DNA from 4 places in the Acidovorax sp. 1608163 genome. Region 2 is predicted to be linked to each of the others. Evidence: predicted binding sites of a transcription regulator. Region 2 holds the regulator's gene; each other region holds the start of a gene.

Region 1 (7,732 bases), 1.3 Mb from region 2:
CTGATGCTGGGCATTGAGCTGAACAAGCCCTGCGGCGCCCTCACCGGCCGCGCAGCCGAAGCGGGCCTGCTGATCAGCGTGACGGCCGACAGCGTCATCCGCCTGGTGCCCTCGCTGATCCTCACCGTGGCCGAGGCCGACGAAATCGTGGCCAAGCTCACCCCTCTGGTCAAAGCCATCCTGGCCGAATAAACCTTGCAGGGCACGCCACGGCGTGCCCTTTTTTGCCCATGAAACACTATCTGCAGTTCACCGACCTCACCGCTGACGAATACGCTTACCTGTTCGAGCGCGCAGCGATCATCAAGAAAAAGTTCAAGTCGTACGAGAAGCATCACCCGCTGGTTGACCGCACGCTGGCCATGATTTTTGAAAAGGCCAGCACCCGCACCCGCGTGAGCTTTGAGGCGGGCATGTACCAGCTGGGCGGCAGCGTGGTGCACCTGACCACCGGCGACAGCCAACTGGGCCGCGCCGAGCCGATTGAAGACAGCGCCAAGGTCATCAGTCGCATGACCGACCTGGTGATGATCCGCACCTACGAGCAGACCAAACTAGAGCGCTTTGCCGCGCACTCGCGCGTGCCGGTCATCAATGGGCTGACCAACGAATACCACCCTTGCCAGATCCTTGCCGACATCTTCACCTACATCGAACACCGTGGCTCCATCGCAGGCAAGACGGTGGCCTGGGTGGGCGACGGCAACAACATGGCCAACACCTGGCTGCAGGCCGCTGCGCTGCTGGGCTTCAAGGTCAACGTGAGCACCCCTCGCGGCTACGAGATTGATGAAAAATTGGCCTCTGGCGCACACGGAGTAAGCGCTAGCAGCTATCAGTTCTATAGCAACCCACTCGAAGCCTGCAAAGGCGCTGACCTGGTCACCACCGATGTGTGGACCAGCATGGGCTACGAGGCTGAAAACGAGGCCCGCAAAAAGGCCTTTGCCGACTGGTGCGTGGACGCCGAAATGATGGCCGCCGCCCAGCCCGACGCCCTGTTCATGCACTGCCTGCCCGCGCACCGGGGCGAAGAAGTGGAAGCCGATGTGATCGACGGCCCGCAATCGGTGGTGTGGGATGAGGCAGAAAACAGGATGCACGTGCAAAAGGCACTCATGGAGTACCTTTTGCTCGGCCGCGTGGCATGAAATGCAACGCGGTGGCGCGACAGCGCCAGCAGACTGTTTCGGTGCAGGCTCATTTCCGCAACGCGGACGTGAAGCCGCCGCAGGCTGCGGGCCGAAGCCAAAACAGGATGCACGTGCAAAAAGCACTCATGGAGTACCTTTTGCTCGGCCGCATGGCGTAACGCCAAAGCGGGATGTTCCACCGCAGCACCACTGATACCGACGCGCTGCTGGCGCAATGGGAGGCCCTGGGCACTGCTCTGGGCTGCCCTGCCAACGCGTGGATGAAAGAAGGCCAGCACCTGCTGCGCAGCTGGCAGCGCTGGCCCCGGGCGTACCACAACGCATCGCACCTGCAGGCCTGCCTGGACCACTGGCAGACGGTGCAAAACGAACTGCCCGGCGCGCTGGAACAACCCCACGCCGTGGCGCTGGCCCTGTGGTTTCACGACGCGGTGTATTGGCCCTGGAGCGCCCACAACGAGGCACGCAGCGCACAGTGGGCCTCGCGCTTCCTCAGCGGCCAGCCCTTGCCGCCCAGCTTGGTGCGCACCGTGCACGAACACATCATGGCCACATGCCACAACCCGGGCGTGCTGCAGGGCGACGCCACTTGGGTGGTGGACATTGACCTGGCCGTGCTGGGCCAAAGCGATGCGGTGTACCGCCAGTTTGAGCGCAACGTGCGCAAGGAATATTTCTTTGTGCGCTGGCCACGCTACGTGGCCGGACGCAGTGCGGTGCTACAGGGCTTTCTGGACCGGCCGCGCATTTACCACAACGAGTGGTTTTTCTACCGCCACGAAGCACAGGCACGCGCCAACATGCGCAATGCTTTGGATGCGCTGAAAGCAGGGCAAATTTACGCGTAGCTGCAACGCTGACGCTGGGAAAGGCCACGCTTTAACGCGGACTCCAAACCACCGCCACAAGGGCTGCAGATGGCTGCGCCCCATACACAGCGCCCGTCAAAACCGCTCGCGGCCCTCGGCAGGGTGTACCGTCACACTGGGTGCCGCAGACGACGAACATCCTCCGCAGCTGCTGCAGCCGCCTCCGCCGCCACTGCCACACCCAGCGCTTTGCGCCATGGCCGGGTGCACTCGGCCCAGCTTTTTGCGCAGCCCGGCGGGCAGCCAGCGCCACACCATGTAGGCGGCGGCCAGCGCCACGATCAAGCCGGTGATCCATTGTTGCCACATCACGCGCCACCTCCCAGGGCCAAAGCGATTCGGTAGGTCACGAAACTGGCCGCATAGGCCAGGCTGAAGAGGTACACCACCATCAGCAGCGGGTAGCGCCAGCTGTTGGTCTCGCGCCGCACTGCGGCGATGGTGGAGATGCACTGCGGCGCAAACACAAACCACACCAGCAACGACAGCGCCGTAGCCAAAGACCAGCTCTGCGCGATCAGTGGGCCCAGCTGGCTGGCCACCTCTTCACCGGTGACCGACAACGCATACACCGTGCCCAGGGCGCCTACCGCCACCTCGCGTGCGGCCATGCCGGGCACCAGGGCGATGGCGATCTGCCAGTTGAAACCGATGGGAGCCACCAGCACCTCCAGCAAGCGCCCCAGCTGGCCTGCAAAGCTGTAGGTGATGGCCGCTTCGGTAGCGCCTTCGGGTGGCGCCGGGTAAGTGGACAGGAACCACAGCAATACCGTGACGGCCAGGATGATGCCGCCCACGCGCTTGATGAAAATCATCGCCCGCTCGTACAACCCATGCAGCAGGCTGCGCACGCTGGGCCAGCGGTAGGCGGGCAGCTCCATCAGCAGCTGAGGGGGCCGCTGGTCAGAGCGTGCCAACTTGGCCACACCGGCCACAGCCATCGCGCTGGCGATACCGCCCACGTAGAGCGCAAACAACACCACGCCCTGCAGGTTGAACAGGCCAGCCACCGTGCGCTCAGGGATGAAGGCGCCGATCAGCAGTGCATACACCGGCAACCGGGCCGAGCAGGTCATGAGCGGCGCAATCATGATGGTGACCAGCCGATCGCGCCAGTGGGTGATGGAGCGCGTGGCCATCACGCCCGGCACAGCGCAGGCAAAGCTCGACAACAGCGGGATGAACGAACGGCCCGACAGCCCCACGGTGCCCATTACACGGTCCAGCAAGAAGGCGGCACGCGGCAGGTAGCCCGAGTCTTCGAGCGCCAGGATGAACAGAAACAGCGTCAGGATTTGCGGCAAGAACACCAGCACGCCCCCGGCCCCGGCCACCACGCCGTCCACCAACAGGCTGCGCAGCGGCCCATCGGCCATGTGCTCCTGGATGAGAGCCGAAGTCCACTCGACCCCCGCCTTGATCCAATCGGTAGGCACCGTGGCCCAGGTGAACACGGCCTGGAACATCAAGAACAGCGTGGTCAGCAGCAGCAGCATGCCCCACACGGGATGCAGCACCACAGCATCAATCCGGTCATCCGCCCGCAGGCTGGTGGCCGGGGAGCGCACCGCCAGCTCCATCAGTCGGTGCACCTGCTGGTGGGTGCGGATGACCTGGGTCTGCGCATCCAGCGCAGAAGCATCCAGCGCCACCGCCTCCTGGGCGGGTACCTGCGGCGCCTTCAGCGCCTGTGCAGCGGGCGAATCGAGCCAGCTCAGCAGCTCGCTGGCACCATCGCCGCGCACGCCCACAGTGGCCAGAACCGGCATGCCCAGCTCGCGCGACAGCACCTCGCGGTCGATCTGAATGCCCTGGCGCTCGGCCATGTCGCTCATGTTCAGCACCAGCACCATGGGCAGGCCCAGGGCCCGCGCCTCCAGCACCAGGCGCAGGTTCAGCCGCAGATGGGTGGCATCGGTCACGCACACCAGCAGGTCGGGCAAGGCCTCGCCAGGGCGGCGGCCCCGCACGATGTCGCGGGTGATGGCTTCGTCCAGGCTGTGCGCGTGCAGGCTGTAGGCACCGGGCAAATCCAGCACCCGCACCTTGCGGCCACTGGTCGTGTGCAGCACGCCTTCTTTGCGCTCCACCGTCACGCCCGCGTAGTTGGCCACCTTTTGGCGGGCACCGGTCAGCAGGTTGAACAGCGCCGTCTTGCCGCAATTGGGGTTGCCCAGCAGGGCCACGCGCATCAACTCACCCGCCGGGGTGGCTGCGCCTGCGCCCATGTTCACCGCCGCGCTCATGCCAACACCTGCACTTGCACCATGGCCGCCTCTTGCTGGCGCAGGGCAAACGTGGCCTGCCCCACCCGCACGGCAAGGGGATTGCCCCCCCACGCCCCCCGGGCCAGCACTTGCACGGCCTCACCGGGCACAAAGCCGATCTCCAGCAAGCGCAGCAAGGTGCTGTGCTCACGCCCATCGCGCGCAGGCACCAGCCCGGTCACCAACGCAGGGGTGCGGACTTTGAGCCCGTCCAGGCCCAAAGCAGCAGAGGGGAACGCCGAAGCCGCCGTCGGTGTGGCGGCCTGCGTGCTGGGGTGCAGGGCGGCGGCGGCACCCTCGTGCATTGTTTTCATGGGGGTCAATCTTTACGCAAATGAGTTTGGTTCTCATTTTACAAAATGAGTTCCGCTGGCACTTGATTCAAATCAGAGCGGCCTCGCTGGCCTGAGCACCCGGACAAGGCTCTCAAAAATGTAGATATCGCTACTTCATTGCAAGGCTTGTGACACCAATTTAAGCTTGCGCCATGCATCGCCCTTCTCACTCATGGTTGGCCTTGGTCGTCAGCCTCCCCTCGGCAAGCGCTACGGTGCGCATGCGGATTTGGCGTGCCGTCAAGGCACTGGGCTGCGCCGCATTGCGCGACGGCGCCTACTTGCTGCCCGCACAAGCAGAGCAAGCTGCACAGCTTCAACCGCTGGCCGACGAGGCTTTGCAAGAAGGGGGACAGGCCTGGCTGCTGCAGGTGCAAGCAACCCACATGGCCGAGCAAGCCGCCTACCAAACGTTGTTTGATCGGACGGCCGACTACACCCCCTGGCTGGACGAGTTGGCGCAAGCCCGCCAGCTTTTGCCCACGCTGGTGGGTGCCGAGCTTCAGCGCTTGCAGCGCCGATATGCGCGCACCTACGAGGCGATCCGCAAGATCGACTTCTTTCCGGGCGAAGCCTCCATCCGGGCCGAAGCCCAGTGGCGCGACTTCGCCAACGCCGTGGAGGCCTTGCAGTCCCCCGGCGAGCCTCAGACCACAGCGGGCCGTATTGCACGGCGTGACCGCATGCAATACCAAGGGCGGCTCTGGGCGACGCGCCGCCATCTCTGGGTCGATCGCGTGGCCAGCGCCTGGCTCATTCAGCGCTTCATCGACCCCAGCGCGCGCTTTGTGTGGCTGAACGCCATCACAGACTGCCCTGCGGATGCACTGGGCTTTGACTTCGACGGTGCTACGTTTTCGCATGTGGGTGAGCGGGTGACGTTTGAGGTGCTGCTGGCGAGCTTTGGCCTGGACGGTGATCGCGGCCTGCTGCGCCTGGGGGCCATGGTGCATGCCCTGGATGTGGGGGGCGCAACCACGCCCGAAGCGGGTGGCTTCGAAGCCGTGCTGGCCGGTGCACGCAAGCGCTGGCCGGACGACGACGCCCTGTTGGCCGATGTGGGCGGGGTGCTGGACTCGCTCCATGCGCATTTCTCTACTCACCGCAAACCGTAGCACCTCACCACCTCAGGAATGAACATGAACGATCTCAAGGTAACGGCAGCGCCGGACGCCAGCGCTGCAAGTGCTCCTGTCTACACGCTGTGGCAACTGGTGCTGTACATGCTGCGCCTGGGCACGCTGGGCTTTGGTGGCCCCGTGGCACTGGTCGGCTACATGTACCGCGATCTGGTGGAGCAACGCGGCTGGATTTCGGATGCCGACTACAAGGAGGGCATGGCCCTGGCCCAGCTCATGCCAGGCCCTTTGGCTGCGCAGCTGGCCATCTACCTCGGCTACGTGCATTTCCGCCTGTGGGGCGCCACGCTGGTCGGCGTGGCGTTTGTGCTGCCGTCTTTTGCGATGGTGTTGGCACTGGGGGCTGCCTACAAAGCCTACGGCGGCATCTCCTGGATGCAGGCAGTTTTCTATGGCGTGGGCGCCTCCGTCATCGGCATCATTGCCTTGAGTGCCTACAAGCTCACGACCAAGAGCGTGGGCAAGGACAGGCTGCTCGGGGCCATCTACCTGGTCAGCGCGGGCGTAACCATTGCCACCCAATCCGAAGTGATCTGGGTCTTTCTCGGCGCGGGGCTGTTGGTGTGGGCCGTGCGCGGCCCATTGAAGCGAGCTGGCGGGCGGCTGCACAGCATGGCATGGGCAGCCCCCATGGCCGGGGCACTCAGCCTGGACCACCTCGACTGGCAAAAGCTCGGGCAGATTGCCGCGTACTTCACCTACGCGGGGGCATTCGTCTTTGGCAGCGGTTTGGCCATCGTGCCGTTCCTCTACGGCGGGGTGGTCAAAGAGTACGCATGGCTGACCGATCGCCAGTTCGTGGACGCCGTGGCCGTGGCCATGATCACCCCAGGCCCGGTCGTCATCACCACGGGGTTCATTGGCTTTTTGACCAGCGGCTTTGGGGGCGCCGTCGTCGCGGCAGCAGCGACTTTTCTGCCCTGTTATCTGCTCACAGTGATCCCGGCGCCGTACTTCAAAAAGCATGGCAAGCACCCTGGTGTGGTGGCGTTTGTGGATGGCGTGACTGCCGCTGCCGTGGGTGCTATTGCGGGGGCGGTGGTGGTACTGGGCCAGCGGTCCATCGTGGACCTGCCCACCGCTGCGCTGTTTCTTGCCACCACGGCGGTGCTGTGGCGGTTCAAGAAGCTGCCCGAGCCTGTCGTGGTGCTGGCCGCCGCGCTGGTGGGCCTGATCGTCTACCCACTGATTTCCCGAGTCTGACCCTGCCCCCTGAAGGAGCGCCCCGTGAACTACACCACTCGTCCACTCACACTGGACCCCGACCAACTCACCGGGCTGTCGAATCGACTGATCACCAGCCACTACGAGAACAACTACGCTGGCGCCGTCAAGCGCCTGAACGCCATCCGCAGCGAACTCGCAGTGCTGGACTGGAGCACAGCTGCCACCTTCACCGTCAACGGCCTCAAGCGCGAGGAATTGATCGCGGCCAACTCGGCGTTCCTGCACGAGCTGTACTTCGACAACCTGGGGGGCAATGGTGTGCTGCCATCTTGCGGCCTCTCCATTGCGCTCACGCGTGACTTTGGCTCCGTGGAGGCGTGGCGCAGCCAGTTCACGGGGCTGGCCAAGGCCATGGGCGGTGGATCGGGATGGGCCTTGCTGTCCTGGTCTTCCCGCGAAAGCCGCCTCATCAACCACTGGGCGGCAGACCACACGCACCTTCTGGCGGGCGCCACGCCGGTGCTGGCACTGGACATGTACGAGCACGCCTACCACCTGGACTTTGGCGCCAAGGCAGGCGCCTATGTGGATGCGTTCATGGCCAACATTCAGTGGGACAAGGTCTACAAGCGCTACGGCGCTGCTGTCGAGGCGGATGCGTTGGCGTTTGGCATCGACACGGGCGGTGCATTGGATGGTGTGCAGGGCAAGCTCGATGTGAGGCGCGAGGAGGACTATGTACAGAGCCCGCAGGTCATTGCCGGGGCATCGTGGCGCGACCCGTCGCGCGTGCACGAGTGG
Region 2 (7,732 bases):
CTACAACTGCCACTCGCAGATGATCCGCCCCTTCCGTGCAGAAACTCTGCGCTATGGCCACTACTCGGTAGCTGGCGAGTTTGTGTACGACCACCCCTTCCAGTGGGGTAGCAAGCGCACAGGCCCTGATCTGCACCGCGTGGGCGGCAAGTACAGCGATGAATGGCATCGCATCCACTTGAACAACCCGCGTGATGTGGTGCCCGAGTCGAACATGCCTGCCTACCCATGGCTGGAGAAGACCACCATTGATCCCACGGATGTCGCGCCCCGCATGAAGGCCTTGCGCACGGTGGGTGTGCCTTACACCGACGCGCAGATCACTGCCGCTGCGGATGAGGTCAAGGGCAAGACCGAGCTGGATGCGCTGATTGCCTACCTGCAAGTCATGGGCCGCGCGCTCAAGTAAAGGAGAGCAGCAATGGACATCACCACCATGCGCATCGTGGCCACGCTGGCTTCGATGGTCTGCTTCATCGGCATCTGGGTGTGGGCCTACATGGGCCGCAATCGCGCCCAGTTCGACGAGGCCGCTCGCTTGCCGTTTGAGCAAGAATGAACTCCACCAGAATGAGAAAAACCCATGAGTGACTTCACCAGCAATTTCTGGTCGGTCTTTGTGACCGCGCTGACTTTGATCGGCATCTTTGGCTGCGCCTTGCTGCTTTGGATGGCCGGCCGCAAAAAGGTCGTGGCAACGGCCGACAACACCACAGGCCATGTCTGGGACGAAGACCTGGTTGAAATGAACAACCCCCTGCCACGCTGGTGGGTGTGGATGTTCGTTATCACCATCATCTTTGGCTTGGGCTACCTGGCGGCTTACCCAGGCCTGGGCACCTCGGCTGGCAAGCTGGGCTGGACCCAGAAGGGCGAGTACGAGGCTGAAGTGGCAAAGGCCAACAAGGAGCTGGAGCCTCTGTATGCACGCTTTGCCGCCATGACACCTGAAAGCATTGCGGTTGACCCGCAAGCCAAGGCAATTGGTGAGCGCTTGTTCATGAACAACTGCGCGCAATGCCACGGCTCGGATGCCCGCGGCAGCAAGGGTTTCCCGAATCTGGCGGATGGCGACTGGCTGCACGGCGGCACCCCAGACAAGATTCTGGAAACCTTGCAAAAGGGCCGTATTGGCAACATGCCTCCCATGGCTGCAGCAGTGGGCACGCCTGAAGATGTGCGCAACCTGTCGCACTACGTGTTGAGCCTGTCGGGCAGCCCCCATGATTCCTTGCGCGCCTCTTTGGGTAAGTCCAAGTTCACGGCATGTGCCGCCTGCCACGGCATGGACGGCAAAGGCAACCAGGCCCTGGGTGCCCCCAACCTGACCGATGACATCTGGCTGCATGGCTGGGGTGAGGCGGCCATCACTGCCATGATCAACAACGGCAAGGTCAACCAAATGCCTGCACAGGCAGAAAAGTTGACGGAAGCCCAGATCAAGGTGCTGGCCTCGTATGTTTGGGGTTTGTCAAACAACAAGGCTCAGTAAGCTGGGTAGGGGCGGTATCGGGTGATGCCGCCCTTTGTTGTTTGGGTTGAGAAGTTTTGAAGAATTAAAGAGCGCCACCATGAAGCAACCCAGCGAGTCTCCTCGCAAGGTCATTCCCATCGCTCCCGTTGCGGCTGATGCTTCCGATGCCTCCAGCAGCCAGGTTGAGATCGTCTCCCTGTATGAGGCGCAGAAGAAGATTTACCCGCGATCGATCAGCGGCTTGTTTGCCCGGTGGCGCTGGGCCATGGTGTTCCTGACCCAGTTGGTGTTCTATGGCCTGCCCTGGCTGGAGTGGGGGCAGCGCCAAATGGTGCTGTTCGATCTGGGCGCGCGCCGCTTTTACATTTTTGGTCTGGTCCTGTATCCGCAGGATTTCATCTACCTCACGGGGCTGCTGATCATTTCGGCACTGTCTCTGTTCTTGTTCACTGCCGTGGCAGGGCGCTTGTGGTGTGGGTTTGCGTGTCCGCAAACGGTGTACACCGAAATCTTTATGTGGATTGAGCACAAGATCGAAGGTGATCGCAGTGCCCGCTTGCGCCTGGATGGCGGTCCATGGACCTTTGAGAAGGTTCGCAAAAAGTTTTTGAAGCAAGCCATTTGGATTGCAGTAGCCCTGTGGACAGGGTTCACTTTCGTTGGCTACTTTGTGCCGATCCGCGAGCTGGGTGCTGAGCTGATCGCGTTGCAGGGCGGCTGGCAGATTTTCTGGGTGCTGTTTTACGGTTTTGCCACCTATGGCAATGCGGGCTTCATGCGTGAACAAGTGTGCAAGTACATGTGTCCTTATGCACGCTTTCAGAGCGCCATGTTTGACAAGGACACGCTCATCGTCAGCTACGACGTGGCGCGTGGTGAGCCGCGTGGGCCCCGCAGCAAGACCGTGGATCACAAGGCCAAGGGCCTTGGGGATTGCATCGACTGCACGCTGTGTGTACAGGTGTGCCCTGTGGGTATTGATATTCGCAAAGGGCTGCAGTACGAGTGCATTGGGTGCGGGTTGTGCGTGGATGCGTGCAACACCGTCATGGACAAGGTGAAGTACCCCCGTGGCTTGATTCGGTTCACTACCCAGAACGGCGTCGTGAAGCGCTGGTCGCAGTCTCAGATCCTGCGGCGCGTGCTGCGGCCCCGTGTGTTGATTTACAGCGCCGTGCTGGTGGCCTTGTGTGTGGCCATGCTTGCCAGCCTGATGACCAGAACGCCTTTGAAGGTCGACGTTGTGCGGGATCGCGCCGCCTTGTCTCGCATCGTTGCGGGCGGTAAGCTGGAGAACATCTACCGTATCCAGATCATGAATGCGACGGAGTCGCCTCAGCGCTACCACGTAGCAGCCAAGGGGCTGGAAGGCTTGGAGGTTGTATCGGAGTCTGCTGTGGACATTGAGCCTGCGCAGTCACGTTGGGTGGCGGTGCGCTTGCAGGTGCCCTATGGGTCCGCAACGCCGGGTTCGCACCCTGTGACGTTTGAGATTGGGGCGGAAGGTGGTGGCGCCCATGTATCGGAAAAAACGGTCTTTTTGGTTCCTCGGTAAGCAGCCTGTGGTCTCGCTGTCTTACCCGTTTTGATGGAGTTTGCTATGTCTTCGATTTCCTCTTCAGCTCCCGCTCCCGTTCAGGCGGCTCCTTGGTGGAAGTTTGGCCATGTTTGGCTGGTGCTCTCTGGCCCCGCTATCGTCGTGGTAGCGGGCTTCGTTACCTTGTGGATTGCCGTCTCCAGCCCTGACCCCGTTGTGGCTGAAGACTACTACCAGCAAGGCATTGATATCAACAAGAGGCTGGAGAACCCGCAGCCTGGCATGGCGCCTGCGCTCAAGGGCCGCAACCATGCCGTGACACCGCTCAAAGACCAGCCCCGCTAGTTGCGGAGCCTGGGCCTTCATGGCGGTGCGGTAGGCCCAGGCATCGATGCCTTCTCAAAACCATACGGAGACACCACGATGTGGACACAGCGTTTGATGTGGATTGCTTGGCCGGCCTTTTTGGTCGCCGGGGCTTTGGAGGTGTTGGTGTTTGCAATGGTTGACCCCCAAGACCTGCACTGGTTTGGGCAGCCGCTGGCATTGTCTCGGCTGGGGGTGTACACGCTGGCCTTCTTTGCCTTCTGGGTGCTGACCATGGCGTCCGGCGCTTTGACCACGCTGCTGGCCATGTCACCGTTTGAACTCAACCGCTGTCCTGTGCCTGACCAAGATCGACCTGACGATTGCCGCAAGACACCGTCTTGCCCATGAGGCCGGATGGCATGCCTCCGTTAGTCGGCATGCCTCAAGACCCAACCGATCAGTGGCAGGCTTGTTGGTTGTTCACGATGCGGCGTAGCGCGTCGGTGTCCAAAATTCGCACGTGGCGTTGGCGAACTTCGACAGTTCCATCCTCTACGAATTTGGAGAAGGTGCGGCTCACGGTTTCCAATTTGAGGCCCAGGTAGCTGCCAATTTCTTCCCGGGTCATGCGCAGCACCAACTCTGATTGAGAGAAGCCGCGGGCATGCAGGCGCTGTACCAGGTTGAGAAGGAAGGCTGCCAAACGCTCTTCAGCCCGCATGCTGCCCAAAAGGAGCATCACGCCGTGTTCGCGCACGATTTCGCGGCTCATGATTTTGTGCACATGGTGCTGTAGTGCAGTCACTTCGCGTGATAGTTCTTCAATGCGATCAAACGGCATCACACAGACTTCGGCATCTTCCAATGCCACGGCGTCGCAGGTATGGTGATCATTCACAATGCCATCCAGGCCGATGATCTCCCCGGCCATTTGAAAGCCCGTGACTTGATCGCGACCATCTTCAGTGGCTACGCAGGTCTTGAAGAAACCCGTGCGAATGGCGTACAGCGAGGTGAAGGCTTCGCCATTGCGAAAGAGTGTGCCACCGCGCTTGACTTTGCGGCGCACGGCCACCACCTCGTCGATGCGCTGCAGCTGTTCGTCATTGAGGCCAACGGGCATGCAAAGCTCGCGGAGGTTGCAGTTGGAGCAAGCGACTTTGATGGTGAGCGGATTCATGGCACAGAAACCTGGTTGATGTTCGGGCATATCGTGCACGACGAGGGAGGCCGGTATGCCTCGGTCTGCGAGTAGTGGCAGATGATATGCATCAAATTGTCGCTCTTGTGGAGATGACTTCACTTGATGCAGGTCAAGGACGCAAGAGGAGGGGTGCGGCACAGTAAGCTAGTACGCAAGGATATCCCCATGACCGCAGTTACCCCAGAACTCCTGACCCGCTTTGACGTGCCAGGTCCTCGATACACCTCCTACCCCACGGCAGACCGTTTCGTGGAGGCATTTGGCCAAGAGGAATATTCCTTGGCATTGGCGCAGAGGCATCTGGGGACAGGTGCCAAGGCAATGCCATTGTCACTGTACGTGCACATTCCATTTTGCGAGTCGCTATGCTACTACTGCGCTTGCAACAAGATCATCACCAAACACCATGACCGCGCCGATGTCTATTTGCGCTATCTGAGCCGTGAGATTGATCTGCACACGGCCCAGTGTGGTGCAGGGCAGGTGGTCAGTCAGCTGCATTTGGGGGGGGCACGCCGACGTTTCTCTCGGATGAGGGCTTGCGCGAACTCATGTCTATGCTCAAGCGCAGTTTCACGCTGGCGCCTGGAGGGGAGTATTCGATCGAGGTGGACCCGCGGACCGTGGATGCCGAGCGCTTGGCCTTGCTGGCCGAGTTGGGCTTTAACCGGCTGAGCTTTGGTGTGCAAGACTTTGACACTGAGGTACAAAAAGCCGTGCACCGGGTCCAGCCCGCCGAGCAGGTCTTTGCTTTGGTGGAGTCCGCCCGGTCCATTGGGTTTGATTCCATCAATGTGGATTTGATTTACGGCTTGCCACGCCAGACCCCTGAGTCATTTGACCGTACGCTCTCCCAGATCGCTCAACTCCGCCCGGATCGGATTGCTCTGTACGCTTATGCCCATTTGCCAGACCGCTTCAAGCCCCAGCGCCGCATCATCTCCGCTGAACTGCCCACAGGGGGCGCGAAGGTGGCCATGTTGTCGCGTTCGCTCGATGCCTTTTTGGAGGCGGGCTACGTGTACGTTGGCATGGACCATTTTGCGCTGCCCACCGATGCCCTGGCCATCGCCAAGCGGCAAGGGCGCTTGCATCGCAATTTCCAGGGGTACAGCACGCAGCCTGACTGCGACCTGATTGGCTTGGGCGTATCGGCCATTGGGCGCATTGGCGCCACCTATAGCCAAAATGCCAAAACTCTGGATGAGTACTACGACCACCTCGACCAGGGGCGTCTGCCCGTGGTCCGTGGCTTGGCACTGAATCGGGACGATCTGGTGCGCCGTGCTGCCATCATGGCCTTGATGTGCCAAGGCGAGTTGCTTATTGAGCCCATGGAGCAAGCTTGGCTGATTGACTTCCGCCGCTACTTTGCTGCTGAGTTGGATCAGCTCCAGGACATGCAGACCCAAGGCCTGGTAGAGATCGGTGATGAGGGGGTGCGTGTGACGGCCATGGGGTGGTTCTTTGTGCGTGGCATTGCCATGGTGTTTGATCGCTACCTGCAAGCTGATCGCACGCGGGCCAAGTTCTCTCGCATCATCTGACCCTCTATATGACTGGTGCTGTGGCCTGGACGGCGTTGGTGATGGGGCTCCTGGGTGGGACCCACTGCGTTGCCATGTGTTCGGCGCCTTGCGGTGCGGTGGTGGGGGCGGGCGCTTCAGCGGCAGAAACTCGTCCTGCAGAGCAGCCTGTGCACTGGATGCCGCGCAGCGCAGCACCTTCTTTTCTGCGCCAGTTGGCCTTTCACAGTGGCCGTGTGCTGGGCTATTCGCTGCTGGGGGCCTTGTCGGCCTGGGCGATGGAGAGCCTGGCCTGGGTCACCCAGCAATCCATGGCGCTGCGGCCCGTGTGGACGCTCATGCACGTTGCTGTGCTGGGTTGGGGGCTGATGATGATGGTTCAGCTGCGCCAGCCTGCCTGGGTGGAGCAGGCCGGTCGCTCGGTGTGGGCGCGTGTCAGTCCCTTGGTGGGCACCCCTGCCGGGGTGGCGTCGGCTGGGGTGTTGTGGGCTCTGATGCCCTGTGGGCTGCTTTACTCTGCGCTGTTGGTGGCAGCACTCAGTGGCGGCCCTGTGCAAGGGGCATTGTCGATGGCGCTCTTCGCCGTGGGCAGCGGCCTGTGGTTGGTCGGTGGCCCGCTGGCATGGCATTGGGGGCGCAAGCACCTCCAAGCGTTGCAGGGTGATTGGGGGGCTCGTATCAGTGGCGCCCTATTGTGCGGCGTTGCGGTGTGGGCGCTGTGGATGGACTTGGTGTACAAGCCTTCACTGTGGTGCCGTTGAGCCAGGCGCTTGGCCTTGCTTGCTAAGAACCTGTTCAAAGAGTCTGCCGACTGCTTTGGCTTGCATGGCCCGCGATCAGTCGGTCGCTTTTTGACAATTTCACCACACTCTGCCAGCTTTTACATCTTGCTGGAGTTGCCGATCCACCTTTGCTAGGCAGCCATTTTTCTGCGTCTGGCGAGCGGTGCGCTGAGAGGGCCCCCGCTGGGCACATGGTTTTGCGGCTTTCGCGTCTGATTTCGACCTCTTTTCCAGAAAAGCACTGCTGGAAATAGGGGGTAAACGCCTTGCTCAGGCGGCCATCAGAACTGGTGATAATGGGCTTAACAATTGTCGCGGCATTGTTACATTTCCCCACTGTCACCTATTGCGCTGTGAATACCTCAGTTCTTATCGATATCAGCCAGTTGCGAATTGGCATGTATATCCAGCTGGATTTGAGTTGGATGCAGCATCCGTTTCCCGTCAGCAATTTCAGGGTGGGTTCCGCGGAGCAGATCGCAACCCTGCGCGAGTTGGGACTCACCCAAATCAAGGTGCTGCCCAAGAAAAGCGATCCAGAGTTTCGCCATGGCGTGATTCCGCCAGAACCCGAAACCCCGTCAGCATGCCCAGAGCCCGCATCGCCGGAGCCCGTTGTTGCCGATCAACCCTCTGCCTCATTGACCGCCGGGGCCGAGAATGCCCTGGCGTTGCGGCGCAGGCTGCTGCTGGCAGCCCAAAATGCTTCTTTGTTGGCCTGCGATCAGCGCTTTCGCTTGGCCACTCGCCAGTACATGGCGATGGAGAAACTGGTCAGTGACCAGCCCCAGGCTGCGCAAGCTGAGGGGGTATCGCTGGTTTCAGAGTGTGTGGATGAGTTGCTCGAAAGCAGCGACTCGGTCATTCGCCTGCTCTCAGAAGGCGTTGGCGAGCCCGGCG
Region 3 (7,732 bases), 1.3 Mb from region 2:
GGTGCCTGCGCCGCACGGGCCGCTTCTTGCAGGCTGTGCACACCCTGCGCGGCCAGGTGGCTGGCCATGTCGGTGGCTTTTTTCAGCGCGTCTTTGGCAAAGTGCTGGGTGCTGTCGAGGGTGCTGCTGTGCTGGGCCGCGTCCTTGAGGGCGTGGGAGGCGATCTCCTGAAACTGGGTGGTCAGCGCGCTCCACCAGTGCAAGGGGTCCACTACGCCGGGCTTGGGGGCGTCGGGCTCTGCGGCGGCCTCTGCCGTGGGGCTGGGGGCTGCGGGCGGTGGTGGGGGCGCGGGGGGTGTCGGTGCCGGGGCAGGCTCTGGCGCGGCAGGCTGCGGGGCTGGGCTGGCGGCCGCACGGGCTGCGCCGCTGAAGGTCTCGGCCGCTTTTTGCATGCCCTGCATCACCGAATCAGCCCCCTGGAACTTGAACGCATTGGCCACGTCGCCCATGCTCATGTTCATGCCCTGCAAGGTGGCCAGCGTCATCTTCTGCACTTCCAGTGCCTGGATGGTGGCGGTGAGTGCGCGGCTGTTTTGCTCCAGCCAGAACTGCACGGCTTTGAGTTCGTCAATGCGCTTTTCCAGTTCTTCCACGCTGAGGGTGGGGGCCACCCAGTTGGAGAGCTGGGGCATTTGTGGAATGCCGCTGGACGCGCCTTTGGCGAGGCTTTGCAGGAAGTCAAAGCCGGGGACAAATTTGCCAAAACCAAAGTGTGAGGTATCGCTCATGGCCGCTGCGCTTTCTGGTGGAGGATGCTCGGCAGCTTACTCCACCAGGCGGCACATGGCGATGCGTGCCGACCCCAGATTGCGGGGCCGGGTGCAAGGGCGCTCAGTGCTTGTGGGCTCCGTGCTGGTGGTCTGCCGCTGCGGGCGCCGCCGCAGCGCCGGGGGCCGTGGTGGCCACGGGCAGGTTCAGCTCCTGCTTGCTTTCGGTGCCCTTGGCGTCCTTGAAGGTGAGCGTGACGGGCACGGTGGTGTCTTTGGCCAGCGGGGCCTTCAGGTCCAGCAGCATGATGTGGTAGCCGCCGGGCTTGAGTTCGACGGTTTTGCCAGCGGGCAAATCCAGCACCGGCAGGGCCCGCATCTTCATCACGTCGCCGTCCATCTTCATCTCGTGCACCTCGGCCACACCAGCGGCGGGGGACGAGGCACCCACCAGCTTGGCGCCTTCGGGGGCCGTGAGCTTCATGAACGCGCCGGTGCCTTTTTGGCCCTGCACGGTGGCACGGGCCCAGGCCCCTTCGACTTTGACGCTGGCGGTTTGGGCAAAAGCAGTGCCGGTCAAGGCAACGGCGCTCAACAGGCAGGCCAGGGCCACAGTGGTACGGATCAAAGACATGGAATCACTCCTAAAAAAACGAAAGACACAGAGACGATAGAAAACCAAGAGGGTGGTGCGGCCATCAATGCTGGTGGCCCGCGCCGCCCGCCTGGGGCAACACTTCCAGCAGTGCGGCTGGGGCCTTGAGGTCGTGCAGCTTCTGGCCTGCCTTGGGGACTTCAGTCCAGTCATTGCGGCCCTCTGCACACACCTGGCGTACGGGCCAGTAGATGGAACCGGCGTTGTCGGGCGTCTGGCCCACCAGCACAAATTCATCATAGTGGGCACTGGGCAGCGCGTCTTCGGCGGTCTTGGCTGTCCAGGTGATGCGTGTGGTGTCCTCCGTCACGCTGCGGCCATGGCTGGTGTAAGGCGTGGCCAGCTTGCTGCGCTGCACCTCCAGCGTCCACCCCGGCTTGGGCTGCGGGCGTGCGCCTTTGAAGCCTTCGGGAATGTCCACCACCAGCTGCCGCGTAGGCGATGCACCGCAGCCGTGGCCGACCTTAAAGGTAGCCTTGTAGCTGGCGCCCGCCGGGGCGACCTGGTATTCGAGCACCACATGGGCCGATGCCGTGCCAAACAGGGCTGTAGCGCTTATCAAGCAAGCGCAAGCAGCTATCTTTTTCATAGTATTCGCTTTCATATTTTGACCTTTTCGTTTCAACGGTTCATTGCCTTAAAAACTGACGCTCGCCAAGGCCAGTGCCACCGCGGAACCGGCTTTGCCGGGCCGCTGGAGGCGTCCCCCTGGGGGGATGCGGCGCAAGCCGCTCAGGGGGTTTACAGATCTACTTTCAACTCAGCCATGTAGCTGCGCTGCGGGTAGGGGTGGAAGTTCCAGAACTGGTAGTTGTTGAGGTTGTCAATGCCCACGGCGGCGCTGACCTGTTTGGTGATCTGGTAGCGCACGCGCACATCGGTGGTGAAGTAGCGGCTCGCGCCCTGGTAGGAAAAACCGTTGGGGTCACTGTTGTCGAGCGTGCTGTACTGCTTGCCGCTGTAGCGCGCGCCCAGGGTGTACGACCACTTGTCATCGGGCCGGTAGGTGGCCACCGCAGTGGCGCGCCACTCGGGGATGCGGGGCTGCCATTGGCCGACGCTGGCCGGGAACTTGTCGTTGCGCGTGATCTTGGAATCCGTCCAGGTCAGGCTGCTGCCCAGCTCCAGCCCGCGCGCAAAGACGTTGGCGGCCTGGTACGACAGCTCAATGCCCTTGGTACGGATGGCATCCACGTTCTGCACGTTGGTCACGTTGGGTGTGACGAGCACATTGGTTTGCGAGTACAGCGCGTCCTTGGTGCGCTCAAAAAACGCGGTCAGGCGCAGCAGGCCATTGCCCATGTCCCGCTCGGCGGTCAGCTCGGTGGTCCAGCTCTTCTCGGGTTTCAGATTGGGGTCGTTGTTGATGAGCGTGCCGCTGCCGTTGATGCCGCCCTGGTACAGCTCGGCCACGGTGGGCATGCGCACGGCGCGGCCGGTGGAGGCCTTGAGCACCCACAGGTCATTGGCCTGGTAGGCCACGGCAGCCTTCGGCGACACATAGGTCTCGCTGCGCTCGGGGTGGCTCAGCGTGGTGGTGGCGTTGCCGGTCTGGCCATTGCTGGCGCTCCAGCGCTCGGCGCGGGCGCCCAGCACGACCTTCCACCGTGGCGCGATTTTCCACGTGTCTTGTGCCCACAGGCCAATGAGCTGCGTGTCGCCGGTGAAGGCCTGGTTGCGGGCGCCTGCATCACCGCTGATCCAGTTCGTCGTAGCGTTTTCGATAGTGCGCAGCTGGTAGCTGTCGCGCTGCAGGCCAAAGTCCACGATGTGCGTGCCCTGCAGCCCATCGGGCCTCCAGGTGCCCTTGGCGGCCAGCGTGTTCCAGCCCGTGCCCTTGCTGTTGACGATGCGCCCTGCCCCGCCGTTCAGCGCGGCAGGCAGCGCCACGGTAGCGGCGCGCAGGGTGTCGGTCTGGTAGTCGTACAGGCTGGCGGCCACCTCCCAATCAAACACGCCCTGTGTGCGGCTCTTGACCGACAAACCGTGCATGAAATGCGTGAGGTCTTCGTTGGACACATTGAAGTCCGTGGGCGCGAGCGCAAACGAGCGGCCATTGATGTTGACCGTGCCGCTGTAGACCGCATTGCCATTGGCATCGCGCAGGTAGCTGGTGGGCCGCCCCTCGGATGCGTTGTGCCACCAGCCGAAGGTGTAGGCGGCGCGCACGGTGGACGAGAAGTCGTAAGCGATCTTGGCCTTGATGTGGTCTTGCTGCGTGTGGTACTGGGTGGCCGTGCCCAGCAGGTACCAGGGCTGGTTGCTGCGGTTGTTGCCCAGCACTGCGCCCGTCACGGGTGTGCCTGCGCTGCCAACGGTGCCTGCAGACACCAGGCGCGTGGGGAAGGTAAGCGGCTGGCCTTCGCTGTCGGTTTGGTTGAAGTTCAGGAACCACGACCAGTCGCCATTTTTGTTGCCCACCGAGGTACTGACCTGCTTGCCGCCGTAGGTGCCGTTGGTGCCGTTGGTGTTGTACAGGTCAAAAGGCTGGTGCTGATAGCTGACCTGCCCGTGGGCCTCGAACTTTGTCGGCATGCGCGTGACGTAGTCCACCACCGCGCCCACCGAGTTGCCTGCGTAGGCGGCCGAAAACGGGCCGTAGAGCACGTCCACGCGCTCAATTTCTTCTGGCGTGACCAGCATCCAGCGTGGCGCGTTGGTGGGGCCGTTGCCCAGGTAGTTGCTCAGCAAAATGCCATCGGCAAACACCATGGACCGCGCCGGGTTGCCCGTGCCCGAGGCGCGGGTGGACAGCACGGCGTGGTTGTAGTCGCCGATGTAGCGCTTACGCACCAGCAGACTGGGCAGGTACTTGAGGGCGTCTTCGCTGTCGGTGGCGTTGATCGAATGCTCGATCTGCTCGCGCGTCACGCCCTCGATGGTGGTGGGGATCTGCGTGGGCAGCGAGGTGGGCTGCCCGCCGGTGATGGTGACCACGCCCAGTTCCTTGACGGGGGCATGGCTGCTGCCGGCGCTGTCAACGGTCTGGGCAAATGCGGGCACGGCCACGGTGACCGTGAAGGCAAGGACGAGGGGAAAGGCACTGGCCACGGCCAGCGCCATGCGGCTTTTGCGCATGGGAACTCCTGATAACAAGCCAAATAGGCCGCCAGTGCTTATCAATCAAGCGCAAGCAGCTATCAAACAAATAGCAAATCAGGAGAACGCAGGGGGCCCGCGCGGCGGCAGCGGCGCGGCGGTGCGCGCAGCAATGTGCGCGGCAGGAATGGGGCGCAACGCATGCGCCAGGGGATGGACCACAGGCAGCTGGGCCTGCGCGGTGGGCGGCGGTGCGCCGACATGCGCGCACAGGGGGCAGTCCAGCGTGTGGCTGGGCATTTCCTTGGCGCCATCGTCGGTTTTGATCAGCATCTTGATCGCGCCCGAACCCGAGCAGATCAACTCCATCGCCTGAGGGTTGACCAGCGGCGACGCCACCGCAACGCCGATCGACAAAACAAACCACGCCAGCACAAGGCGGGCGAGCCAGCGGAGGCTGCGAATGGTTTGCATAACGCGCATTGTAGAAGCGCATCCCGCAAAACCCTTGATCAGCGTCATGCGATGGCTTCACCACGTGGCTGGCACGCCAGCCATCGCACAGCCAGGTGCGGGCCTGCTCAGAGCTTGACCTCTGTCAACGCATCGCGCATCAGACCAGCGCACCATGAAAGCGTTCAGAGCAGCAAAGAAAGCTCGACAAAGCGGTTCTGGCGACGCGCCGCGTCACAGGCAGTACGGTATGTGCGACAAGACGCAGCAACAACGCCGAAAGAGTTTTGTGAGCCGTTCCCCATCACTTGCAGGAGTTGACCGCATGGACAAGACACAAGCCACTTCGTACCGCCAACAACTGCTGGAACAGCAAGCGGGCATTCAAGCCCAGTTGGCCCAGCAACGCGGCGAGGCCACGGGCCGGGTAGAGGCCGCTGCTGAGCATTTCACGCACGCAGAAGACTCCCGAGCCCAGGTCGCATCAGAGCGCACGCTGGAATTTGCCCTGGAAGACCGCGAGGCAGAGCACCTCAATGCCATCGCCACCGCCCTTGCCCGCATCGACGCAGGCACCTATGGCGAGTGTGCCGACTGCGGCCAGGACATTGCCGCCGCCCGCCTCAAAGCCACCCCAGAGGTTGCGCGCTGCGTGCACTGTCAGGAGGCCATTGAGGCCCACCACAGGCCGGGCCACTAGGCCGCAGCACACCCACCGCACAGGCGTTATTCGATCACCCGTTTCCCTTTTTTCTTCACTTCAAGAAAGTAGACCCATGAGCACTTTTCACGCTGTTGTCTGGATGGACCATTCCGAAGCCCATGTCGTCATGTTTGACCGCGAACATGTGCAAGCACAACGCATCAAGTCCCGCAGCCACCACAAGCACCAGGGCAAGGGCGATGACGCGAGCGCCTTCTTTACCGATGTGGCGCAGGCCCTACACGGCTCGCACGAAGTGCTGCTTTGCGGCCCCGGCTTGGCGCGCAACCAGTTCCGCGACTGGTGCAGCAAACACAGCGCCGCCGTAGCGGCCTCCGTGGTCGATTCAGTGGCTGCAGACCACCCCAGCGACGCCCAACTGGTCGCCATGGCGCGCCAGTATTTCAAGAAGTTTGACAACATGGCGGCGGACCCGTCCATGGCCTGATTCGACCCCAAGCCAAGGGCGACCACGGCTGCGCAAAGCCTGGGGCAATCCCAGGCCTTCTTTTCTGAGCCACCGCAACGGCGACGCGACCTTCGCGCGCCTCTACTCAGGGCTTTGCGCTCAGCGGCGAGGGGCCAGCGGCAAGGCCCCCAAGGCAAACACCGAATTGGGAATTTGCAACCGCGCCATCAAAGGGCGGGCCACCGGGGCAATCCCAGAGGTTTTCCGCAAGGTCTTGGCCTCAGGCTCAGGGGCAGTCACCACGCCCTGCGCTTGCGCTTGCTCCATCAGGTCCTTGAGCGAGACCGATTGCAGATATTCCAGCACGCGGGCATTGAAAGACACCCACAGCTCGCCAGTCATGGCCTTGAGCTGTGCCACCTGGGGGGCGGTCAGGGGCTGGTAGTCGTCCACGTCCATGTTCTCCACCGCCAGAATGATCTCGGCCACGGCAATCTGCTCAGCACGGCGCGCCAGGGCGTAGCCGCCGCCTGGACCACGGGTGCTTTCCACCAGGCCGGCACGGCGCAACGCGCTGAACAATTGCTCCAGGTACGACAGCGACGTGCCTTGACGCTGGCTGATCGTCGTCAGCGACACCGGCTTCATCCTCTGATGCAAAGCCAGATCCGTCATGGCCGATACAGCGACTTTTCCTCGGGTCGTAATACGCATGGCAACTCCTTGTGAACACCCATCTGTGAAACGACTGGCAAGGCTCTCATCGCCTTGCCAGAAACCCACTGTAGTGCGTTCAACACTTCGCGTATATTCGTTTTATTGATAAAAACACTTCGATTTTTGCGATCAATAAGGCAGCACCATGAACTTCAAACACCTCCGATACTTCTGGACAGCCGCCAAGGCCGGTGGCGTCATGCGCGCCGGAGAACAACTGCACACCACCCCCCAAACACTGTCCGGGCAGATCAATCAACTGGAAGAGTGGCTGGGGCATGAGCTGTTTCGCAAGCGGGGCCGGGGCGTGGAGCTGACCAACGAGGGGCGCATTGCCTTGGGCTACGCAGAACAGATATTTGCGCTGAGCGATGAGTTGGAAAAATCCATTCGCCTGCCTCGGGGGCACTCCAAACCTCTGGAGTTCAAGGTGGGGGTGGCAGATTCGGTCGCCAAATCCGTCGCCTACCACCTGCTGGAGCCCGCGCTCGGCATGAAGGAGCAGGTGCACATGACCTGCCACGAGGGCAAATTCCCCGAGCTGCTCGCCCAACTCAGCATTCACCGGCTGGACCTGCTGCTGGCCGATGAGCCCGCCTCCAAGAAAATCGGCGTCAAGGCCTTCAACCATGCGCTCGGATCGTCCAGCATGAGCTTCTTCTGCGCACCAGCACTCAAAAACGAGCTGCAGGGGCCATTTCCACAGTGTCTGCACGGCGCCCCCATGCTCATCCAGGGGCCGCAATCTTCAGTGCGGCAGCAGTTGGATCACTGGCTGAACAAGCACCACCTGCAGCCACGAATCGTGGGCGAGTTTGACGATAGCGCGCTCATGAATGCTTTTGGGCGGGAAGGACGGGGCATCTTCACGTCACCCACGGTGCTGGAACAAGAGACCCAGACCCAATTTGGCGTGGAAGCCATTGGCCGCTCCAGCGAATTGGTGGAGGAGTTTTTTGCGATTTCTGTGGAGCGCCGCATCAGCCACCCCTGCGTCGTAGCCATCACGGAGTCCGCCAGATCAGACCTGTTTGGTCACTGAACGCAGG
Region 4 (7,732 bases), 2.2 Mb from region 2:
GATGCCGAAGTTGGAGACGCCCTTGCCTGCCTTGATGCGGTAGGCGGCGGTGCGCACGTCTTCGGCCATGGTGCGCTGCAGGGCGGTGTCGATGGGGCGGCCGCTTTGCTGGGCAAAGTCCAAGAGCGGCAGGCCGCCCACCTGGGCGCCGGACCACAGCAGCACTTCCGAGTCGCCGTGCTCGCCCAGCACGTAGGCGTGCACCGAGCTGGGCGACACCTCCAGGTGGTGTGAGAGCCGGTCGCGAAAGCGGATGGAGTCGAGCGTGCAGCCGGTGCCGATGGCGCGGCCCGGGGCCACGCCCCAGCGCTGCACGGCAATGGCGGGCATCACGTCCACCGGGTTGGTGGCAAACAACAAGATGGCGCCCGGCGCGGCGCGCAGCACCTGCTCGGTGATGTGGTCCACGATGCGCAGGTTTTGCTGCAGCAGCTCCAACCGCGTCTGGCCGGGCTTGAGGCTGGCGCCTGCGGTGATCACCACCACGGCAGCGCCTGCCAGGTCGGCGTAGCTGCCCTCTTGCACCCGGGCCGCAGTGCCAAAGGCGGCGGCGTGGCCAATGTCGGCGGCCTCGCCCGCAGCGCGGGCGGGGTCTACGTCCACCAGCACGATGTCGCTGACGCCGGGCGTGGACGAGAGCAGGTAGCTGGCTGCGGCGCCAACCTGGCCCGCGCCGATCACTCCGATGCGTGCGCCCATGTCACAGCACTCCCATCATGGGCCACAGCGTGGCCGACAGCAGCAGGATGAGGCCCAAGCCCGCCAGCGTGAGCAGCAGGCCCACCTTGGCAAACTGGCTGGTGCCAAAGGCCCCGGTGCCGTAGCACAGCATGTTCTGCGGCGCGTTGGTGGGCAGGATGAAGCCGAACGAGACGACGAAGCTCTGGATCATGACGATGCCAAAAGCGGTTTCCTTGGACACAGGCAGCGACTGCGCAAACGCAATGAAGATGGGGATGAGCGTGCTGGCCAGCCCGGTGGCCGAGGCAAAGCCCAGGTGCAGCACGATGCTGAAGAGCGAGAGCGCACCGATCACCGCCACCACGGGCAGGGCCGACAGGCCCATCTGCCCCAGTGTTTGCTGTGCCAGCCAGCCTGCGGCGCCGGTCTTGGACAGCAGGTTGCCCAGCGAGATGGACGCAGCAAACAGCACCACCGTGCCCCAGGGCACGAGCTTTTCGGCCTGCGACCAGTGCATGACGCCGATCTTGGGCATGAGCAGCAGGGCAATGCCCAGTTGCGTGGTGGTGGTCGTGTCAAACGGGTGCAGCATGCCTTCGGTGGACCACATCACCAGCAGCAGGAGGGCCACGGCGATGAGGCGCTTTTCGGGGGCGGTGACGGGGCCCAGGGCCTTGAGCTGCTCGCGCAGCTTTTCGGTGGCGTTCTCCGTCGATTCGACCGAGGGCTTCAGAATCCACAACGACACGAAGAACACCACCACGCTCATGCCCAGGGTGAAGGGCAGGGCCGTCAGGAACCACTGGCTCCAGGTCACGGTGTGGCCAAACGTGGTCTGCATGAAGTTCAGGCTGATCAGGTTTTGCGCAGCGCCGGTCTTCACGGCCATGTTGAAGATGGAGCAGGCCTGCGCGGTGACGATCATCAGCGCTGCGCCCAGGCTGCTGCCCACGGGCAGGCCCAGGGCGGCGGTGATGCCCACCATGATCGGGATCACCGCGCCCACGCGCGCCGTGGCCGAGGGGATGAACAGCGCCAGCACAAAGCCCACCAGCATCGCGCCCACGGTGAGGCGCGCGGGCGAGATGCCCACCCGGCTCATCACGATGAGGGCCACGCGCTTGTCCAGCCCCGTGTGCTTGAGCGCCACAGCCAGAAACAGCGCGGCGGCCACCAGCAGCACGGCGGTGGACGAGAAGCCGCCCAGCATGGTGGTCAGCGCATCGGCCGAGCCCATGGGCTTGGCGCCGGGCGTGAGCGGCTTGCCCATCAGTCCCACCACGGCCATGCCGGTGAGGATGACGGCGCTGTTGGCGGGCGAGACGCATTCGCTGATCCACAGCGTGATGACCAGCGCCAGCAGCGCCAGCGCGACTTGCCCGGAGGCCGAGAGGCCTGCGGGCGTGGGCAGCATGAGCACGATGCCGTACAGCGCAATGGCCAGCAGCAAAAAGCCGAACTTGCGGTTGGAGCTGGGCTCGGGGTGCGAGGTGATGGAGGGGGTAGCGGGGAGGGGGTGCGCAGCCGCATTGGCTGCTGGGAGAGGTGTGTGTGAAGCAGGAGCGGTCGACATGAGAGAACACTTTCTTGTTGTGGTCCGGCAACTCCAGCGCGCAGGGGGGATCGCCCGCCAGGCACGCCGTTGCTGCCGAAAGGGCAGCCCATTCCGTGCCGCCCTGTGCCACAGCATGCGCCTGCTGTGCGGGGGCGGTGTTGATGCGCATCAAGACCTGGGCGCATCTGCCCGCCAGTGTTTTGCCCCCGTGTGGCCCTAGTGTCAAAGCGCAATATGCTATTGATTTGATAGCTGTTTGCGCTTATTGCATGGGCGCTAGAGGGTGTTTTTGCTTAAAACATTACCCCATCAGCACCCAGTGGTTGTCCAGCGCCATGGGTTCGGGCCAGGGCAGAAAGGCGGGCTTGGCGCTGGGGTGCCAGCGCACCAGGCCCGGGGCGGTGGCCACCAGCACGCCGCCGCCGGGTTGGGGCCCGGCCCAGGCGGTCAGGGCGTAGGCCTCTTGCAGTTGCACGATGGCCGAGAGCTTGTCGGGCATGCTGGGGTGCCACAGTTGCGCCAGCCCGGCCTTGTTGCTCGACACCGCAAAGCCGCCGTTGTAGGCCGGGGTGATGTCGCCCGCGTAGCCGTGGCCGTCGTTCACACGGCTGGGCACGCTCAGCTGGTCGCCCTCCAGCACGGCCAGGATGGGCGCGGCGGCGCGGCGGGCGGGGTCTTCGTGCTCGGCCTGCATGGCCACGCCCAGGCGGCGGGGGGCATCCGAGGTAGCGGCCGTGGCGGACGTGCTCCAGGCGATGTGGCGCATGCTCAGGCGCGGGTCGTCCAGCACCCAGCGCTGGGCGATGCGGCCCGTGTGGGTGTCGATGCGCACCAGGGCCGATTCCATGCGCTGCAGGTCGTACTTGGCGTCGGCCAGGTTGCGCAGCACGCCGCCGTTGGCCACCAGCAGGTGGCCTTGCGTGTCCAGCACGGGTTGGTGGGGGTCGATGCCGCCGCTGTCCCACTCGTCCTGTTTGCGCAAGGTGGTGGCATCGCGCACGCCGATGTGGCCGCGCCCGGTGCGGTAGTTGATCTCGGTGGTGTAGAGGGTGGCGCCGTCGGGCGATGGCACCGTGTGGCCGCTGAGCAGCACGGCGTCCTGGTCACGGTCGAGCTTGATGTGCTCTGCCACCTTGCCCGCGCCATCGCAGCGCAGCAGCCAGGTGCCGGGGCGTACGCAGTTGGCGAGCAGGCCGCCGTCTGCCTGCGGCACCAGCCCGTGCGGGCGCGAGGGCAGGGCCACGGCGTAGCGGATGGTGAGCTGCTTGCGCTCCCAGTCGGCGGCCAGCACGCCCGCGTAGTGGGTGTCGGTGGCCTTGGGGCCGCGCCAGGCGGCGCCGATCAGCGTGGTGCTGGCATCGGCGCCCAGCGCCAGGGCGCGCCCGGGGGCCAGGCCCAGGGCCCCCGCAGCGCCCAGGGCGGCCATGGCGGTGCCAGAGAGCAGGGTGCGGCGGTTCATGGAGGGGAAGGTCATGCGAAGGGCTCCGCAAAGAGATGGGTCAGAAAGGGCGGGAGGGGCGGCATGCCGCTGTGGGGGCAGAGCCTGTCGCACGCCCTCGGGGGCGGTGTGTGTGCTGTGGTGGGGTGGGGCACACCGGCCTGAGGGGGTGAAGCAGGCCCCGGTGTCCCTAGTCCTGCGTTGTCGGCCAGTGCAAGGGATGGGGCCATGGTGCGGCCCGCTTGGGCACACACCTTGCCCGCGTGGGGCGGGTTCAGCGTCGCCTTAAAACAAGAACTCTGCCGTCAACGACGCCGAGCGGGGCGCGCCCAGCACCATGCGTGCGCCGTTGTTGTTCAGCGTGCTGATGTATTCCTTGTCGAACAGGTTGTAGATGTTCAGTCGCAGGTTGACGTTGCGGTTGACCTTGTAGGCCGCCATCAGGTCGGTCACCCAGTACGAAGGAATCTTGGGCATGTTGGACACATTGAGTGCCGTGCCAGCGGTGACCACGCGCTTTTGGTCAGACACGTAGCGCGCGCCGCCACCCAGGGTGAAGGCGCCCCAGGTGTACGAGGTCCAGGCGGTGGCCGTGAGGTCGGGCGACCAGCGCACGCTGTCGGTGTTGGTCACCGTGGTGCCGCTGATGCTGTTCTGCCCCAGGGCCTTGGTCTGCGTTTTGGCAATGCCTGCCGACACCTGCCAGAAGTTGGTGATCTGGCCCACGGCGGCCAGCTCGATGCCCTGCACGCGGGTCTTGCCGTACTGGGTGTAGATGCCGGTGACCGCGTCGTACGAGATCTGCTTGTCGTTCTCGGTGCGGAACACGGCGGCGCTCAGGTTCAGACGGTTGTCCAGCAGTTCCCACTTGGTGCCCAGCTCGATGTTGCGGGTCTCTTGCGGGTCCAGCGCGGCGTTGTTCTGGTTGGTGGAGGTGGACGACAGCGCGAAGTTGGAGCCGCCAGGCGGCGTGAGCGAGTTGGCCAGGGAGGCGTAGATGCTGCCGTTGGCCGCAGGCTTGTACAGCGCGCCCAGCTTCCAGCTGGTGAGGTTGCCCGAGGTGCTCAGCGCCGATGGCGCCAGCGAGCCTGCAGCGTAGCCGGGGTAGCTGGTCAGGTTGCTGGTGGTGACGATGGTGCTGGCGTCGGTCTTGGTGCGGTAGTGCTCAAAACGCAGGCCACCATTGAGCTGCCACTGCTCGTTCAGCTGCAGCGTATCGAAGGCGTACAGCGCGGCCGTGTTGGTGCTGCCATCGGTGTCGGCGCCGGTGCGGTAGGGCACGCCCAGCGCGTCGCTGGCGTTGGGGGCGTACAGGTTGGCGGCCGGTGCGTTCACGGCGGCGTAGGTCACGCCGTTGATGGTTTGCGCGGCGGTGCCAAAGCCCAGATTCTTCTGGCGCTCGTGCATGAACTCCAGCCCGGCCGACAGGGTGTGTTTGACGCTGCCGGTGCTGAACTGGCTGGTCACGTTGGTCAGGTTGGCCAGCACGTCGTTGGTCTGGTCGGTGCGCTGCAATGACCGCGCCGCCGTCCAGCTGCTGGGGTTGGCCAGATTGGTGGCGGTGATGGCGCCCACGCTGGTCAGGCGGCGGTCCATCTGGGTGGTGCCCGCGCGCGCAATGTTGCGCACCACGGTGCCGCCGCCCAGGTCGTGCTCAAACTTGGCCGTCACCATGTCGGCGTCGACCTTTTCGTAGTTGTCCTTGCTGCCGTAGAAGTTCTCGCGGTTGACCCTGGCGCCGGCGTTGACCTGGGCTGCAGCGTTGTAAAAGCCCGGCATGCCGATGGTGGAGATGCCGCCATCGGGCACGTTGTCCTGGCGCACGTGCTGCGAGTACAGGTAGATGCGCGTGGGTGTGCCCAGGCCCCAGGCGAACGAAGGCGCGATGGCGTAGCCGTTGTTCTCCACCACGTTGCGGCCTTCCACGCCACCGGCCTGGCCCATGAGGTTCAGGCGCGCGGCCGATGTCTCGCCCAGCTGCTTGTTCAGGTCTGCCGTCACGCGCTTGTTGTTGGCGGTGTTCACGGTGGTGGTCACCCCGTACTGGTCGGTGCGGGTGGGCAGCTTGGAGATCAGGTTGATGTAGCCCGAGGCCGCGCCCCGGCCAATGTCGGTGCCTGCGGGGCCCTTCACCACTTCCACCTGGTCGATGTTGAAGATGTCGCGCGTGATGGCGCCCAGGTCGCGGATGCCGTCGATGAAGGTGGCGGTCTGCGTCGAGAACGCCCGCAGCTGGAAGGTGTCACCCGCTGAGGTGTTGCCGCCTTCGCCCAGCTGCATGGTGATGCCGGGGGTGTTGCGCAGCGCGTCCATCAGCGATGCAGCGCCTTGCTCGCGAATCACTTCGGAATTGATGACGGAGATGGTTTGGGGGATGTCCACCAGCGGCTGCGTGAGCTTGGGGTTGGCCAGCCGGTCGGTTTTGTAGGGGACGGTGGCCTCGGAGCGGATCGTCGTCTCCGGCAGGCTTTTTTCAGCCGTCTGGGCCTGGATGACGCCGGGCAGGGCCGCAATGGCAAGTGCCAGCAGATGCAGTGGAACGGTGTGATGGGGGCTGCGGATGCGCGCCATGGTTTCTCCTCGATGTTGTTTGCGGAACTGGCTGACGTTCCGCAACGCGCGAGGTCAAGGCGCTGTATCGAGCAGGTGGCTGGCTGGACAATGATTGTAAGTAATTGAGAATCATTACCAAATAGAGTTGAGGCGGATGTAGCCGCCGCGCCACAAAGCAGGGGCTACGTGCTGTGGGCTCTGTGCCCCAGCCTGTTCAGGTGTTGCCCACGTAGGGGTTGCTGCGGCGCTCGCGCCCGAAGGTGCTTTCGGGGCCGTGGCCTGGGATGAACACGGTCTGGTCGCCCATGGGCCACAGGCGCTGGGTGATGCTGTCGATGAGTTGCTGGTGGTTGCCCTGGGGGAAGTCCGTGCGGCCGATGCTGCCGGCAAACAGCACATCGCCCACAAACGCCCGGTCAATCTGCGGCGCATGGAACACCACGTGCCCTGGCGTGTGGCCGGGGCAGTGGCGCACGTTCAGCGTCTCGTGGCCCAGTTGCACCGTGTCGCCGTCGTGCAGCCAGCGCGTGGGCGTGAAGGGCTGCGCGGGCGGAAAGCCAAACATCGCGCTTTGCTGCGCCAGCCCGTCAATCCAGAACTGGTCACCCGGGTGCGGCCCCACGATGGGCAGCTGCAGGCGCTGCGCCAGCTCGCCCGTGCCGCCTGCGTGGTCGATGTGGGCGTGGGTGAGCCAGATCTGCGAGAGCGTGAGGCCCAGGCGCTCGACCTCGGCCAGCAGCACATCCAGGTCGCCGCCCGGGTCGATGATGGCCGCCTGGTGGGTGGCATCGCACCAGAGGATCGACGCGTTCTGTTGAAACGCCGTCACAGGAACGGTCAGGTAGTGGAGCATGGGCAGCGAGTCAGCGTAGGGGCAGAAAATTCAGCGCAGCCGGGCAGCTGCGTGGGGAGCGAGCACGTTTTTTGGGGACTCACAGGCCCAGTTCGTATTCCACGGTGATGGGCGCGTGGTCCGAGAATTTCTCGCCCTTGTAAATGGATTCGGTGCGGGCGAGGGCGGCCAGGGCTGGCGTGGCCAGGTGGTAATCCAGCCGCCAGCCCACGTTGTTGGCATAGGCCTGGCCCCGGTTGCTCCACCACGTGTAAGCGGTGTCGGTGGTGGCAGGTTGTAACTGACGGTAAACGTCTACCAAGGCGCCGCCTTCGCCACTTGTGTCTAACAATTTTGTCATCCAGGCGCGTTCCTCGGGCAGGAAGCCGCTGTTCTTTTGGTTGCTGCGCCAGTTCTTCAAGTCAATGTTTTGGTGGGCGATATTGACGTCGCCACACAGGATGAATTCACGCCCGGCCTTGAGCTGCATGAGGTGTGGGTAGAACTCGGCCAGGAAACGGAACTTGGCCTGCTGGCGCTCCTCGCCAGAAGAGCCACTTGGAAAGTAGGCGCTCACAATTGACAGCTTGCGCGCAGGCGTGTCAAAGCGCAGCTCTACATAGCGGCCCTCCAGGTCAAACTCGGGCGAGTTGTAGCCCACGATGACGTCTGA

What was found. Region 2 encodes FNR, which switches genes on or off when oxygen is low (the NO sensors DNR and NnrR bind a similar motif). Its sites were predicted from a motif close to TTGATNNNNATCAA; they were not measured.
Region 1: a site for FNR is predicted at 4,667-4,680, ahead of EAG14_RS13600 (FeoA family protein). Genes of this name have one in related genera too.
Region 3: a site for FNR is predicted at 4,990-5,003, ahead of EAG14_RS02205 (TraR/DksA family transcriptional regulator). Genes of this name have one in related genera too.
Region 4: a site for FNR is predicted at 2,395-2,408, ahead of EAG14_RS20480 (DASS family sodium-coupled anion symporter). Genes of this name have one in related genera too.

What each region holds. Positions count from the first base shown of each region.
Region 1 covers NZ_CP033069.1:3,062,385-3,070,116, forward strand. Annotated here, with positions in the region: gene EAG14_RS13575 (aspartate aminotransferase family protein) at 1-192, shown strand, start outside; gene argF (ornithine carbamoyltransferase) at 231-1,151, shown strand; gene EAG14_RS22865 (hypothetical protein) at 1,148-1,312, shown strand; gene EAG14_RS13585 (hypothetical protein) at 1,325-2,002, shown strand; gene EAG14_RS13590 (hypothetical protein) at 2,099-2,332, opposite strand; gene EAG14_RS13595 (ferrous iron transporter B) at 2,332-4,269, opposite strand; gene EAG14_RS13600 (FeoA family protein) at 4,266-4,604, opposite strand; gene EAG14_RS13605 (chromate resistance protein ChrB domain-containing protein) at 4,778-5,740, shown strand; gene EAG14_RS13610 (chromate transporter) at 5,765-6,967, shown strand; gene EAG14_RS13615 (Fe-Mn family superoxide dismutase) at 6,992-7,732, shown strand, end outside.
Region 2 covers NZ_CP033069.1:1,767,838-1,775,569, forward strand. Annotated here, with positions in the region: gene ccoO (cytochrome-c oxidase, cbb3-type subunit II) at 1-409, shown strand, start outside; gene EAG14_RS07965 (cbb3-type cytochrome c oxidase subunit 3) at 422-559, shown strand; gene ccoP (cytochrome-c oxidase, cbb3-type subunit III) at 584-1,492, shown strand; gene ccoG (cytochrome c oxidase accessory protein CcoG) at 1,572-3,029, shown strand; gene EAG14_RS07980 (FixH family protein) at 3,075-3,356, shown strand; gene EAG14_RS07985 (hypothetical protein) at 3,435-3,728, shown strand; gene fnr (fumarate/nitrate reduction transcriptional regulator Fnr) at 3,778-4,500, opposite strand; partial or broken gene hemN (oxygen-independent coproporphyrinogen III oxidase) at 4,690-6,071, shown strand; gene EAG14_RS08000 (sulfite exporter TauE/SafE family protein) at 6,080-6,811, shown strand; gene EAG14_RS08005 (HD-GYP domain-containing protein) at 7,231-7,732, shown strand, end outside.
Region 3 covers NZ_CP033069.1:488,531-496,262, reverse strand. Annotated here, with positions in the region: gene EAG14_RS02230 (PhaM family polyhydroxyalkanoate granule multifunctional regulatory protein) at 1-728, opposite strand, end outside; gene EAG14_RS02225 (copper chaperone PCu(A)C) at 832-1,341, opposite strand; gene EAG14_RS02220 (YcnI family protein) at 1,406-1,951, opposite strand; gene EAG14_RS02215 (TonB-dependent receptor) at 2,104-4,440, opposite strand; gene EAG14_RS02210 (DUF2946 family protein) at 4,519-4,884, opposite strand; gene EAG14_RS02205 (TraR/DksA family transcriptional regulator) at 5,180-5,554, shown strand; gene EAG14_RS02200 (hypothetical protein) at 5,631-6,005, shown strand; gene EAG14_RS02195 (Rrf2 family transcriptional regulator) at 6,126-6,680, opposite strand; gene nhaR (transcriptional activator NhaR) at 6,829-7,725, shown strand.
Region 4 covers NZ_CP033069.1:4,584,227-4,591,958, reverse strand. Annotated here, with positions in the region: gene EAG14_RS20485 (L-lactate dehydrogenase) at 1-699, opposite strand, end outside; gene EAG14_RS20480 (DASS family sodium-coupled anion symporter) at 701-2,254, opposite strand; gene EAG14_RS20475 (DUF1513 domain-containing protein) at 2,538-3,710, opposite strand; gene EAG14_RS20470 (catecholate siderophore receptor Fiu) at 3,960-6,245, opposite strand; gene EAG14_RS20465 (MBL fold metallo-hydrolase) at 6,442-7,080, opposite strand; gene EAG14_RS20460 (exodeoxyribonuclease III) at 7,160-7,732, opposite strand, start outside.